Regions from separate parts of the Arthrobacter sp. EM1 genome, predicted to be linked through region 2. Evidence: predicted binding sites of a transcription regulator. Region 2 holds the regulator's gene; each other region holds the start of a gene.
What was found. Region 2 encodes HrcA, which represses chaperone genes, less so after heat shock. Its sites were predicted from a motif close to TTNGCACTCGNNNNNNNCGAGTGCNAA; they were not measured.
Positions count from the first base shown of each region.

Region 1 (3,274 bases), 1.5 Mb from region 2:
AGTGGTTTAACGCCGAAAAGGGCTACGGCTTTATCACCGTAGACAGCTCCGGCGCAGACGTCTTTGTGCACTGGTCTGCCGTTGCGGGGGACGGCCAACGTTCCCTGGCGGAGGGCCAGCGTGTGGAGCTCGAAGTCGGCGAGGGCGAGAAGGGCCCGCAGGCCGAAAGCGTCAGGCCCGCCCCGTGACGGACACCGCACCGCAGGCGTCCAGCGGCCCAGGCCACGACGTGTCCGCTCGACGGGCCGACGCCGGCACTGTCGCCCGCCGGCTGGCCACGCTGCGGCTGGGACGAGCGGCCGTGGTGGCTGCTGTGGCCGCGTTGACCACCACCGCCTGCCTGGGCCCGGCCGGGGGCGCCCGCGTTGAACCGGCAGAAGCGAGCGGTGACGGCACCCTGCGCATCGGGTTGATCCTGGACAATACCGGGGCGCAGAATTTCCTTAACGCCCCCCAACAGGCGGCGGCGCAACTGGCCGTCAGGGAGATCAATGCCGCCGGCGGGCACAAGGGCAAACCGGTGGAACTGCTGCCGGCAACAATCAGTGGTGACACGGCAGCGCAGGCCAAGGCGCTGGTGGCCGCCAAAGCCGACGTAGTTATCGGTCCAACGGATTCCAGCAGGGCGCCGGCCGCCATCGATGTCCTGTCCGCTGCCAGGATTGCCGTGATTTCACCAGCAAATTCCGCCAGCGGCCTCAGCAGTTATCCAAGTAAGGGCTTCTATTTCCGGACTTCGGCGGCCGACATCGCACAGGCACCCGTCCTCGTTAAGCTCGCCAAGGACGGTGGCGCCGCAACCATCGGCGTGGTGTACGAAGAAGGCAGCTACGGAAAGGACGTAGCCAACGCCGTGGCAGCCGCGGCCAAGGCGTCCGGCCTCGGGACCGCCGCCGTCGTCGGGTTCGCCCCGGGACAGGCGCAGCAGGCGGCGGCTGCCGTCAAGGCCGCGGCTCCAGATGCCGTCGTGCTGATTTCGCGCGCAGCCGCCCAAGGCGCCATCGCCGAGCTGAACAACGCCGGAGTTGCCGGAAAGAAGCTCATCCTCGCCGACGGGGCTGTCAACCAGTACGGTCCAGGACTCGGCTCCAGCGCCCTCGACGGTGCCCGCGGGATCCTGCCGGGAACTTTCGCCTCCGCAAAATTCCAGGGCGAGCTGGTCTCCGTGGATCCCGGGCTGAAGGACATGGCGTTTGCCGCGGAGGCTTACGACGCCGTGAACCTCGCCGCCATCGCCGCCGCAGCGGCGCAGGATGACGCCGGCACCTCCATCGCGGCCGGTCTCGTGGCGGTCTCAGGCGGCAGCGCCGGCACGTCCGGCGGCACCGGGCCTTCGGGCGCGGCCGAGGTGTGCAAGAGCTACCAGGAATGCCTTGACACGCTGCGGGCCGGCAAGCGTCCCGACTACGACGGCCAATCCGGGCGGATCACTTTCGATGCCCACGGTGACGTCAGCTCCGCAAACTACGTTCTCTACACCTACGGACCGGACAACACGGCAACCATGAGCGGCAGCGAAACGGCGGGCAGCAGCGGGAAGTGATCGCCCGTAGCGTATTGCGTCGTTGCGGAACGGTGCCAGTTGGCCGACAGCAGCTTTTCGGCGAGCCTACTGCTTGCACTCTCCCCGGGGGAGTGCTAATTATTGAGTTAGCACTCCTGCGCATTGACTGCTAAAACGACGCCCGGTTCGCCCGGCTGCGGAGTTGAGGCAGCCGGGCCGGGAGCGAGAGAAATACCTGGTTGGGGTGAGATCCCTGGCCTGGCGGCATACAGAGGCCGCCGGGCAAGGATCGTCCGTCGCGGGCACCGCAGCATAGGTTCATTCTTAACGACTGTCCCGAAAGGACTACTGCCGTTATGGCCAAGATCATTGCATTTGATGAAGAGGCACGCCGCGGCCTTGAGCGGGGCCTGAACATCCTCGCCGACGCCGTCAAGGTCACCCTCGGCCCGCGTGGACGCAACGTCGTCCTCGAAAAGAAGTGGGGCGCCCCCACGATCACCAACGATGGTGTTTCCATCGCCAAGGAGATCGAGCTGGATGATCCTTACGAAAAGATCGGCGCCGAGCTGGTCAAGGAAGTTGCCAAGAAGACGGATGACGTCGCTGGCGACGGAACCACCACCGCTACCGTGCTGGCTCAGGCCCTGGTCAAGGAAGGCCTGCGCAACGTCGCGGCCGGAGCTGATCCCCTGTCCCTCAAGCGCGGCATCGAAAAGGCTGTTGAAGCCGTCACCCGCGAGCTCCTGGCCTCCGCCAAGGAAATCGAAACCAAGGAAGAGATTGCCGCCACCGCGTCCATCTCTGCCGGTGACAACGAGATTGGCGCCCTGATTGCCGAGGCCCTGGATAAGGTCGGCAAGGAAGGTGTCATCACCGTCGAGGAGTCGAACACCTTCGGCCTGGAGCTGGAGCTCACCGAAGGCATGCGCTTTGATAAGGGCTACATCTCCGCTTACTTCGTCACCGACGCTGAGCGCCAGGAAACGGTCCTCGAGGATCCCTACATCCTGATCGTCAACTCCAAGATCTCCAACGTCAAGGAACTGGTTGCTGTCCTCGAAAAGGTCATGCAGTCCTCCAAGCCGCTGCTGATCATTGCCGAAGACATCGAGGGCGAGGCCCTGGCCACCCTGATCGTCAACAAGATCCGTGGCACCTTCAAGTCCGTTGCCGTCAAGGCTCCGGGCTTCGGTGACCGCCGCAAGGCGCAGCTTGCCGATATCGCCATCCTCACCGGCGGCCAGGTCATCTCCGAGGAAGTCGGCCTCAAGCTTGAGACCGCCGGACTCGAACTCCTGGGCCGCGCCCGCAAGGTCACTGTGACCAAGGACGAGACCACCATCGTCGAGGGGGCAGGCGACGCCGACCAGATCGCCGGCCGCGTCTCCCAGATCCGTTCCGAGATCGAGAACTCCGATTCGGACTACGACCGCGAGAAGCTGCAGGAGCGGCTGGCCAAGCTGGCCGGCGGCGTTGCAGTCATCAAGGCCGGTGCCGCAACCGAGGTCGAGCTCAAGGAACGCAAGCACCGCATCGAAGACGCTGTCCGCAACGCGAAGGCTGCTGTTGAAGAGGGCATCGTCGCCGGCGGTGGTGTTGCCCTGATCCAGGCCGGCCTCAAGGCTTTCGCCAACCTGAACCTCACGGGTGACGAAGCAACCGGCGCGAACATCGTCCGCGTTGCCATCGACGCTCCGCTGAAGCAGATCGCCTTCAACGCCGGCCTCGAGCCCGGCGTTGTGGTCGACAAGGTCCGCGGCCTGCCCG
Region 1 covers NZ_CP124836.1:345,248-348,521, forward strand. The annotation lists gene QI450_RS01640 (cold-shock protein) at 1-188, shown strand, start outside; gene QI450_RS01645 (ABC transporter substrate-binding protein) at 281-1,543, shown strand; gene groL (chaperonin GroEL) at 1,861-3,274, shown strand, end outside.
Region 1: the regulator HrcA is predicted to act here: its motif matches at 1,651-1,677, upstream of groL (chaperonin GroEL).

Region 2 (3,274 bases):
TCCGGCGGCGGCGTTCAGGGGACGGTCAGGAAGTCGATGACCTCCTCGACCCGGCCCAGCAGGGAGGGTTCGAGGTCAGCGTAGTTGTGGACCGTGCCGAGGAGTTTCTGCCAGCCCAGGCCAATGTCTTCCTTGGTGCTGTGCGGCCAGCCGAACGCGGTCAGGATACCCGTCTTCCAGTCCACACCGCGGGGGATTACCGGCCACTTCTCGATCCCCAGGACCGCGGGCCGGATGGCCTGCCAGACATCGACGTAGGGGTGGCCAACGATCAGGACGTTTCCGGCCGCCCCGGGGGAGGCCATCACGGCCGCCGCGATCCTGGATTCCTTGGAATCGGGCACCAGGTGGTCCACCAGCACACCGAGGCGGCGTCCGGGGCCGGGCCGGAAGGCAGCCACCGCCCCGCTGAGGTCGTCAATGCCATGCAACGGCTCCACGACGATACCCTCGACCCGAAGATCGTCACCCCAGACCTTTTCGACGAGTTCGGCGTCGTGTTTGCCTTCCACCCAGATCCGGCTGGCTTTGGCAATCTGGGCGCGCTGGCCCGCCACGCGGACGGAACCCGAGGCGGTGCGGGCCCCGGCGGCCGCCGCGCTCCCGCGGGGCGCCGGCGGCATCAGCCGGATCGGCTGGCCTTCCAGCAGAAAACCGAAGCCGAGGCGAAAGGACCGGGACTTCCCCCGGCGGTCTTCCAGGGCGACGACGTGCATCCCGCCGGACTTCTCCACCCGGGTCACGGCGCCGACCCAGCCGGACTGCACATCTTCGAGCACCATTCCGCGCTCGACGGCGACTTCGGGTAGTTGGGTTTTGGCGGGCGCGGACAGGTCCTGGGGCCCCCAGTTCTGGTACGACATCGGTTACACACTGCTTTGCGCTCGGTGGGCTGTGCCCCAAAACACCTGCCCCGGGAAGAACGCCCGAAGCGAATTCAATGCTAACAACGCGGCGACTCATATTAGACTGGTTAGCACTTAGGCATGTCGAGTGCTAGCCACTGTGTGCCCGGCCACTGTGTGTCCGGCGCGTGCGGCGGGCGGTGGCATCGAATGCGGGACGGTCGACAGGAGGTGGAGCGTGAGCGAACCACGCAAACTCGAAGTGCTGCGCGCCATCGTGGAAGACTACGTCCATTCACGCGAACCCGTGGGATCCAAAGCCCTCGTGGAGCGGCACCACCTCGGCGTGTCCAGTGCCACGATCCGCAACGACATGGCGGCCCTGGAGGACGAGGGGCTCATTACGGCACCGCACACCAGTGCCGGGCGAATCCCGACGGACAAGGGCTACCGGCTTTTTGTGGACCAGATTTCGGCGGTCAAACGGCTTTCGCCGGCCGAACGCCGGGCCATCCAGGCCCTGCTGGAAGGCTCTGAGGACCTCGACGACGTCCTGGACCGGACCGTGCGGCTGCTCTCGCAGCTGACCAACCAGGTCGCCGTTGTGCAGTACCCCCATCTGAGCCGGGCCAAGGTGCGGCACGTCGAATTTGTCCTGCTGGCGCCCCGTAAAGTACTTGCGGTGCTCATCGCGGACACCGGGAAGGTGGAGCAACGCGTCATTGACGTGGGGCACGATCTTTCGGATGAGGCCTTGTCGGAGCTGCGCACGCGGTTCCTCGGCGGCATCTCAGGGACCCCGCTGAACCTCTTGCCGCAGTCGCTGCACTCGGTGATCGGCAACTGCCCGCCCGCGCGTCGCAGCGCCGCCCAGGCGCTGGCCCGCGGCATTGAGGCTCTGGCCGCCAGCAGCCGCGAGGACCGGATGGTCATGGCCGGAACCGCGAACCTGGCCCGGTCAAACGTGGACTTCCCGCTGAGCATCGGCCCCGTGCTGGAAGCCCTGGAGGAACAGGTGGTGATGCTTCGCCTGCTCGGCGACATGGCAGCTGACCCCCGGGGCGTGACGGTGAGCATCGGCAGAGAAAATCCTTACGACGGACTCGCCGAGGCCTCGGTGGTGGCCACCGGCTACGGCCCGGACGCGACGGCGAAAGTCGGAGTGCTGGGCCCCACCCGGATGGATTACCCGACGACCATGGCCGCCGTCCGGGCGGTCGCACGCTACCTTTCCCGGATTCTCGGTCCCTGACGGACCGCGTCCACCCGCAACCGACCGGCCCGCGGGGCCGGCATCAGACTTCGTGCCCCTTAACAGGCAGTACTACCAGGAAGAGATAACAACTTTGAGCAGCCACTACGACGTTCTTGGAGTCTCCCGCGAAGCCACGGGAGAAGAGATCAAGAAGGCTTACCGCAAGCTGGCGCGGACCCTCCACCCGGACGTGAACCCGGGGGACGACGCCTCTGAGCGGTTCAAGGCGGTCACGCACGCCTACGAGGTACTCTCCGATCCGCAGAAGCGCCGGATCTACGACACCACGGGCAACGAAAACGGCAACGCCAACGGCTCCGGCGGCGGCAGCTACTCCGGCCAGGGCTTCGCTTTCCAGGACATTTTCGAGACGTTCTTCGGTGCCGGCGGCCAGGCCGGACCGGCATCCAGGATCCGCCGCGGCCAGGACGCCCTGATCAGCGTCCGGATCGAGCTCCGCGACGCCGTTTTCGGCGTCAACAAGAAGCTCGAAGTCGACACGGCCGTCACCTGTCCCAGCTGTGAGGGTTCCTGCTGCCGCGAAGGCAGCCACCCGGAACGCTGCGACATCTGCGGCGGCAGCGGCCAGGTGCAGCGCGCTGTCCGTTCCATCCTCGGCCAGGTGATGACCACGGCACCCTGCGGTTCCTGCGAGGGCTTCGGTACGGTCATCAAGGATCCCTGCAACGAATGTGCCGGCCAGGGCCGGATTCGCAGCCGTCGGTCCCTGACCGTGAAGGTCCCCGCCGGCGTCGCCACCGGCACCCGCATCCAGCTCTCCGGCCAGGGCGAGGCCGGACCTGCCGGCGGTCCCGCCGGGGACCTCTACGTCGAGATCCGGGTCAAGGAGGACGCCACCTACATTCGCGACGGCGACGACCTGCACGCGAGCCTGAGCATCCCGATGACGGCGGCCGCACTCGGCACCGAACTGACCCTCGACACCTTCGACGGCCAGCAGGAGATTGACGTCAAGGCCGGCACCCAGTCCGGTGAAGTTATGACACTTAGGGGCCTCGGCGTAACCCACCTGCGCGGCTACGGCCGCGGGGACCTGAAGGTTCATCTTCAGGTCGACACCCCCGCCCGGCTCGACGCCGCCCAGGAGGATTTGCTTCGGCAGTTGGCCAAGTTGCGCGGCGAACAGTTCAGCGAAGGGAAGCTTGCCGCGAGC
Region 2 covers NZ_CP124836.1:1,873,002-1,876,275, reverse strand. The annotation lists gene QI450_RS08580 (DUF3097 family protein) at 15-863, opposite strand; gene hrcA (heat-inducible transcriptional repressor HrcA) at 1,084-2,097, shown strand; gene dnaJ (molecular chaperone DnaJ) at 2,192-3,274, shown strand, end outside.

Region 3 (3,274 bases), 770 kb from region 2:
GGCGCCGGAGCGCATTGAACCACAGTGCGACTTCGGTGACGTCCCCGCCGACCGAGACCCACTGGGCCTCGCAATTGCCGGGTACCGAGTCGTGCGGCATGCCCGGGCCCATCTTCACACCCACCGCCATGCCGGCGCCGGCAAGGGACTCAACAAAGGACAGCGGCGGGGAGAAGTCCTCCGGGTCCCAGAGGCGCTTTGTGCCCGAGGTGGAGGTGGTCCGGCGTGCTGGGTCCAGCCAGACGCCGTCTATTCCCTCGAGGGAAACCGACGTCGCGTCGGAGTGCAGCACTGTGGCGTTCCGGAACGGGATCAGGTTCATCGTGGCGCAGGCCGCCGTCGTCTCGTCCCGCTCCACTGCCGTGACCGTGATGTCCAGCGATGCAAGCGCCATGGAATCGGCGCCGAGGCCGCAGCCGAGATCTGCTGCATGCCGAACGCCTGCCGCCGCGAAGCGCTGCGCGTGCCGCGCCGCCACGGTCAGCCGGGTGGCCTGTTCCAAACCGGCTTGGGTGAAAATCATCTGCCGGGCGAACTCGCCGAACTTGGCTTCGGCCTTGGTCCGCAGCCGGGACTGGGTGAGCACGGCAGAGACGAGTTCGGGGGAGTGGCCGGCCTTCCGCAGGGTTGCGTTGAGGCGGAACGCCTCGTCCTCGCGGTACGCGCCCAGTGACGCCAGCAGCTCCCAGCCTGCGGGGTTGAGGAGCGGGGCGATCTGGTCCTGCGGTGCGTCAGCCATGGGATCAAGCCTAGTTCAGGCAGTCGAGGCGCCGTGCGCCCGATAGGCTAGACGGCATGGAAGACAGCGGCACGGCAAACACCGGCTCGGACGCAGATGACCCCAATGACCGGACCGCCGGCCGGGATGCCGACGGCGGCCGGGCCACCCGCCGGGGATTGGCCCGTTACGCCCGGCCGGCGCTGATCGCCGGCATTGTGCTCGCGGTGGTTTGCGCGGCGCTGCTGGTGATTATCTTTTTCCTTGATTCCTTCAACGCCACGGTTTATTCCGTCGGCGGCAAAGACGTTGCGGACGCCACCGACGAGGCGAGGGACATCCGGGACACTTATGCCGCGGCCCGAACCGGCGGCATCGTCGTCCTGGCCGCCGGCGTCGTCCTTGCCGCCGCCGGCGCCCTGGTGCTGTACCGGCACCGGGGGGAGGCCGGTGCCAGCGACGCGGACAACGGCGAAGACGTGAACTTCGAGGACCTCGGCTGAGGGCAGCCGGCAGTCGTGCGGCGTTAACGGGTGACGAAATTCTGGCACTCACCTTGACCGAGTGCTAACTACTTACATAGAGTCGTCATTAGCACTCTCCCTAGGAGGGTGCTAATACTCAAGCTGGACCTGCCAGGTACGCTGCCGGCACCGCGACGACGGTTTGTGCGCCTTGGCACCACAGCTTTAAAGTCCACGAATTTGCTGACGAAAAGGAGAGGTCCTTGTCGGTCTCTATTAAGCCTCTTGAGGATCGTATTGTTGTCCGCCCGCTCGAAGCCGAGCAGACCACGGCCTCCGGCCTGGTTATCCCGGACTCCGCGCAGGAAAAGCCGCAGGAAGGCGAAGTTGTTGCAGTTGGCCCCGGCCGCTTTGACGACAACGGCAACCGCGTTCCGATCGACGTCACCGTCGGCGACGTTGTTATCTACTCCAAGTACGGCGGAACCGAAGTCAAGACCGGCGGTACCGAGTACCTCGTACTGTCCGCCCGCGACGTCCTGGCGATCGTCGTAAAGTAACTCTTATGGACCCCGCGCCGCCGATCCGTCTGATTCATCTCTGACAGGTCAGTTGCGCGGGGTTCTGTCTTGAAAGGACAAAAACCATGGCAAAGCAGCTTGCGTTTAACGACGCTGCCCGCCGGTCGCTTGAAGCCGGCATCGATAAGCTCGCCAACACGGTCAAGGTGACGCTTGGCCCGCGTGGCCGCAACGTTGTGCTGGACAAGAAGTGGGGCGCCCCCACGATCACCAACGATGGTGTCACCATCGCCCGTGAAGTCGAACTGGACGACCCCTACGAGAACCTTGGCGCGCAGCTTGCCAAGGAGGTCGCCACCAAGACCAACGACGTGGCCGGCGACGGCACCACCACCGCCACTGTGTTGGCACAGGCGCTTGTTAAGGAAGGCCTCCGCAACGTTGCGGCAGGCGCCGCACCGGGCGAGATCAAGCGCGGCATCGAGGTTTCCGTCGAAGCCGTCGCTGCCCGCCTGCTCGAAAACGCACGTCCGGTCGAAGGCACCCAGGTCGCCAACGTCGCCTCCATCTCCGCACAGAGCGACGAGGTCGGCGAGCTCCTGGCCGAGGCATTCGGTAAGGTCGGCAAGGATGGTGTGATCACCATTGAGGAATCCTCCACCACGCAGACCGAACTGGTCCTCACCGAGGGCATGCAGTTCGACAAGGGCTACCTGTCCCCGTACTTCGTCACCGACGCAGAACGCCAGGAAGCAGTCCTCGAAGATGCGCTGATCCTCATCAACCAGGGCAAGATTTCATCCGTCCAGGACTTCCTGCCGCTGCTGGAAAAGGCGCTGCAGAGCTCCAAGCCGCTCTTTATCATCGCCGAGGACGTCGACGGCGAGGCTCTCTCCACGCTGATCGTCAACCGCATCCGCGGCACCCTGAACGTCGTTGCCGTCAAGGCTCCGGGCTTCGGTGACCGCCGCAAGGCCATGCTGCAGGACATCGCCACCCTTACGGGTGCGCAGGTTGTTTCGCCGGAACTGGGCCTCAGCCTGGATACGGTCGGCCTGGAGGTGCTCGGTACTGCCCGGCGTATCACCGTCACCAAGGACAACACCACCATCGTTGACGGCGCCGGTTCGGCCGAGGACGTCGCAGCCCGGGTTTCCCAGCTGCGCGCCGAGCTGACCCGCACCGATTCCGACTGGGACAAGGAAAAGCTCCAGGAGCGCCTGGCTAAGCTGGCCGGCGGCATCGGCGTGATCAAGGTTGGCGCGGCTACCGAAGTCGAGCTGAAGGAAAAGAAGCACCGCATCGAGGACGCCGTGTCCTCGACCCGCGCTGCCCTGGAAGAAGGCATTGTGGCCGGCGGTGGCGCTGCCCTCATCCACGCCCTCAAGGCCCTCGACGAGGACCCTGCCGTCAAGGCCCTCGAAGGTGACGCGGCCGCCGCTGTCGGCATCGTCCGCCGGGCACTGACCCAGCCGCTGCGCTGGATCGCCCAGAACGCCGGCTTCGACGGCTACGTGGTGGTCGCCAAGGTGGCCGAATCAGCCAACAACCAGGGCTTCAACGCCAAGACC
Region 3 covers NZ_CP124836.1:2,638,240-2,641,513, reverse strand. The annotation lists gene QI450_RS12140 (class I SAM-dependent methyltransferase) at 1-739, opposite strand, end outside; gene QI450_RS12135 (hypothetical protein) at 796-1,221, shown strand; gene groES (co-chaperone GroES) at 1,446-1,742, shown strand; gene groL (chaperonin GroEL) at 1,829-3,274, shown strand, end outside.
Region 3: the regulator HrcA is predicted to act here: its motif matches at 1,263-1,289, upstream of groES (co-chaperone GroES).